One region of the Rhizobium sp. WSM1274 genome, then DNA from elsewhere that is predicted to be linked to it. Evidence: riboswitches for the same ligand, from Rfam matches in the RefSeq annotation. Region 1 holds a riboswitch; the other holds the start of a gene.

What was found. A riboswitch is a leader RNA that binds a small molecule or an ion and turns the genes downstream of it on or off. The one in region 1 is predicted to bind S-adenosylmethionine.
Region 2: it holds a riboswitch for S-adenosylmethionine, as region 1 does, so the genes downstream of both, metA (homoserine O-acetyltransferase MetA) here and N2600_RS00975 (O-succinylhomoserine sulfhydrylase) in region 1, are expected to answer to the same signal.

What each region holds. Positions count from the first base shown of each region.
Region 1 is NZ_CP104138.1:192,861-195,060, reverse strand. It holds gene N2600_RS00980 (2'-deoxycytidine 5'-triphosphate deaminase) at 1-943, opposite strand, end outside; SAM riboswitch at 1,017-1,095, shown strand; gene N2600_RS00975 (O-succinylhomoserine sulfhydrylase) at 1,138-2,200, shown strand, end outside.
Region 2 is NZ_CP104138.1:4,383,307-4,385,506, reverse strand. It holds gene N2600_RS21700 (ABC transporter ATP-binding protein/permease) at 1-937, opposite strand, end outside; SAM riboswitch at 1,052-1,129, shown strand; gene metA (homoserine O-acetyltransferase MetA) at 1,177-2,100, shown strand.

The DNA of each region.
Region 1 (2,200 bases):
GGCTGCGGACTTCGAGCACGGCGCGGCTGCCGCGTCCGCCGGCAGGCGCGTGGCCGAAGCCCGGATCGAAGAAGCCGGCATAATGGACGCGGAATTCGCCGACCAGCGGATCGAACGGAGTCATCTCGGCGGCATAATCCGGCGGCACGTGCACGGCCTCGCGCGAGACGAGGATATAGAACTCGTCGGGATCCAGGATCAGCTCGTTGCGGCCGCGGCTGTGGAGCGGTTCCCAGAAATCGAAGAGGTCGTGCTCGGCCTTCTTGTCGACATCGACGACGGCGGTGTGATGTTTGCCGCGATAGCCGATCAGGCCGTCCTTGTCCCCGGCGAGGTCGATCGACAGGGCGATGCCGCCGCCTGATACGTTGGGCAGCTTGCTGGCCACCAGCGTCTCGCTTTCATGCAGCTTCAACAGTTCGGGCTCGCCGAGCAGGGCCTGACCGACGCGGAAACGGATCTGCGACAGGCGCGAGCCGCGGCGCACGACGATCGGGAAGGTGCGCGGGCTGATTTCGAGATAGAGCGGGCCGGAATAGCCTGCCGGGATCTTGTCGAATTCCTGGGCGTAATCGGTGATGACGCGGGTGAAGATATCGAGGCGCCCGGTCGAGCTCTTCGGATTGGCCGAGGCCGACATGTCGGCCGGCAGGGCCAGGCTCTCCATCAGCGGCACGATATAGACGCAGCCGGTTTCGAGCACCGCCCCCTCGGAGAGGTCGATCACATGCAGGCTCAGCCGGTCGAGCTTGTCGGCAACCAGGTGCGAGGGGCCGGGCATGAAGCTGGCGCGCACGCGAAAAGCCTTGGCGCCCAAGCGCAGGTCGAGGCTTGCCGGCTGGATCTGGTCGCGGTCCAGCTCCCGTTCGGAGATCAGACGCCCCGTTTCGAACAGCGCGGAGATCGCGCGATCCGCCAGAATTCCCGTTTCGCGAGCCATCATGCCTCATCCATCATTTGCCGCCGACAAAACCAAACTCGGGGAATTGACGCAAGCAGCTAACAGCAGTATTGCAGAATTATCCCGTGGTGATTTGGCCGGTCGGCTTGCAGCCACGTTAAACAAGTGGCTAAAAAGACCGGGTTGAAACCGGTCTGCTTTTGCGACCGGTTTTTTTGTTATGTGAAGGTGATGGCATGAGCAAGACCTGGCGCCCGGCAACCCAACTCGTCCACGGTGGCACGCTGCGTTCGCAATATGGCGAGACGTCCGAGGCAATCTATCTCACCCAAGGCTTCGTTTACGAGACATCGGAGGCGGCCGAAGCCCGCTTCAAAGGCGAGACGGAGGGCTTCATCTACGCCCGCTACGGCAGCCCGACCAACGACATGTTCGAAAAGCGCATGTGCATGCTCGAAGGCGCCGAAGACGCCCGCGCCACCGCTTCCGGCATGGCCGCCGTCACCGCGGCAATCCTCTGCCAGCTGAAATCAGGCGATCATATCGTCGCCGCCCGCGCCCTCTTCGGTTCGTGCCGCTGGGTCGTCGAGACGTTGGCGCCGAAATACGGCATCGACTGCACGCTGATCGACGGCCGGGATCTGGCGAACTGGGAAAAGGCGATCACGCCAAAGACCAAGGTGTTCTTCCTGGAAAGCCCGACCAACCCGACGCTCGAAGTGATCGATATCGCAGGCGTCGCCAAGCTCGCCAACCAGATCGGCGCCAAGGTCGTCGTCGACAACGTCTTTGCGACGCCGCTCTTCCAGAAGCCGCTGGAACTCGGCGCCCATATCGTCGTCTATTCCGCCACCAAGCATATTGACGGCCAGGGCCGCTGCCTCGGCGGCGTCGTGCTTTCCGACAAGGAATGGATCGACGAGAACCTACACGACTATTTCCGCCATACCGGCCCGGCGATGTCGCCTTTCAATGCCTGGACGCTGTTGAAGGGCATCGAGACGCTGCCGCTGCGCGTGCGCCAGCAGACCGAGAATGCGGCGAAGATCGCCGATTTCCTGGCCGAGCAAGGCAAGGTCGCCAAGGTGATCTATCCCGGCCGCAAGGACCATCCGCAGGCCGATATCATCGCCAAGCAGATGACCGGCGGCTCGACGCTGGTCGCCTTCGAGCTGAAGGGCGGCAAGGATGCGGCCTTTGCGCTGCAGAATGCGCTCGAGATCGTCAAGATTTCCAACAATCTCGGCGACAGCAAGAGCCTGATCACCCATCCGGCGACGACGACGCACAAGAACCTGA
Region 2 (2,200 bases), 720 kb from region 1:
TCACCAGCCAGCCGTAGCCGGCCGAAACCCAGGTAAGATTGGTATTGGCCATGGCGAGCCGCTTGACGACCCTCAGCACCGAGCTGATATCGGTGTTGATGCGCCGGCGCTCGTTTTCCTCGCCGCGGGCAACGGTGATTGCCGGCATGTTTTCGTTGGCGTGCATCAGCGTGAAGCGAAGCTCGGCCTCTTTCGAAAAACGATCGGCATTGAGCTTCACCAGCTTGCGGCCGACGACCTGGCTGAGCACCGAGGCGGAAGCGGCATAGAAAATCGCCGCCCAGACCATGTAGCCCGGAATGGAGAAGCTGTGGCCGCTGATGCGGAAGATGAAGCCGCTCGAAAGCTCCCAGAGCACGCCGATGAAGCTCACCAGGAGAATGGTCGACTGCAGCAGGCCGAGAACCAGCCCTGTCGTGCTTTCGGCGAGGTTGCGGGAATCCTCATGCAGACGCTGGTCCGGATTGACGCCGATCAGGCCGCTGGAAGCGAGCCGCAGCGCCCGCTTGCGCTTCAGCCACTGGTCGACGAGATCGCGCGACAAGCCTTCGCGCATATAGAGCGCCGTCATCTGGTTCAGCCAGGCCTGCAGCACGTTGAGCAGCAGCAGTGTGCCGGCGATCATCGCGAAGATTTCGAGCTGGTGGAAGAATTCGCCGAGGTCGCGGCGCTCCAGCGAATCATAGAAGGGAGCATTCCACTCGTTCAAAATCACCTGGCCATAGGATGTCGCCAGGATGACGAGGATCAGCACCGTCGCCAGAAACAGCACCTTGCCACGCACTTCCGAATTCCAGAATGCTGAGAACATGACGCCGAGGCGATATGTCAGGCTGAGATCATACCCTACCCTATCCTGCCTTCGGATGCCCGGCCCCCTCTCGATTTTATCTGCCATTACGCTTTTCCACACCGCCCATGCTCCCATTAATAACATGGTGGCGTTACCGGTCTATCAACAGATTCTATCAGTCATTAAAGTGTGATGATGCTTGCATGAGTCTCTCCTGCATGCATTCGCCAGTTGATTCGCAATTCGACTGGGTCTAATTAAGGCCTCCGTGGTGATTTGGCCGGCCGGCTTGCAGCCACGTTAAAAAAGTCGCTAAAGGGCCGCGTGCGGACCGGTAGCGATTTTTGTCGCCGCCGGTTTTTGTTTTTGATCGAGTGACCGCAATGCCCATCAAGATCCCCGATACGCTGCCCGCCTTCGAAACCCTGGTTCAGGAGGGCGTGCGGGTGATGACCGAGACGTTGGCGATCCGTCAGGATATTCGGCCGTTGCAGATCGGGCTGCTCAACCTCATGCCGAACAAGATCAAGACCGAGCTGCAGATGGCCCGCCTGGTCGGCGCCTCGCCGCTGCAGGTGGAGCTGTCGCTCATCCGCATCGGCGGCCACAAGGCGAAGAATACGTCCGAGGACCATCTGCTTGCCTTCTACCAGACCTGGGAGGAGGTAAAGCACCGCAAGTTCGACGGCTTCATCATCACCGGGGCGCCGATCGAGCTTTTGCCGTATGAGGACGTCACCTATTGGGCGGAGATGCAGGAGATTCTCGACTGGACGGAAACGAATGTCCATTCGACGATGAACGTCTGCTGGGGCGCGATGGCGGCGATCTATCATTTTCACGGCGTTCCGAAATACGAGCTGAAAGAGAAGGCCTTCGGCGTCTACCGCCATCGGAACCTGAAACCTTCCTCGATCTATCTCAACGGCTTTTCCGACAATTTCGAAGTGCCGGTGTCGCGCTGGACCGAAGTGCGCCGCGCCGATATCGAAAAATCCGAAAGTCTGGAGATCCTGATGGAATCAGCCGAGATGGGCGTGTGCCTCGTGCACGAGAAGCGGGGCCGGCGGCTCTACATGTTCAACCATGTCGAATATGATTCCACCTCGCTTTCCGACGAATATTTCCGCGACGTCAACGCCGGCGTGCCGATCAAGATGCCACACAATTACTTCCCCCATAACGATCCGGCGCTTGCGCCGCAGAACCGCTGGCGCAGCCATGCGCATCTCCTGTTCGGCAACTGGATCAACGAAATCTATCAGACGACGCCCTTTGATGTGGAAGAGATCGGCACGGATCTCTGACCGTTGCCGATCGCGCCGCGAGCCGATGCCACTGCCTAGATGCTGCGGCTTTTCTTTCCGATCCATCGGTTGCGGATCGAAGCAAATGCGGGCAGGTTCC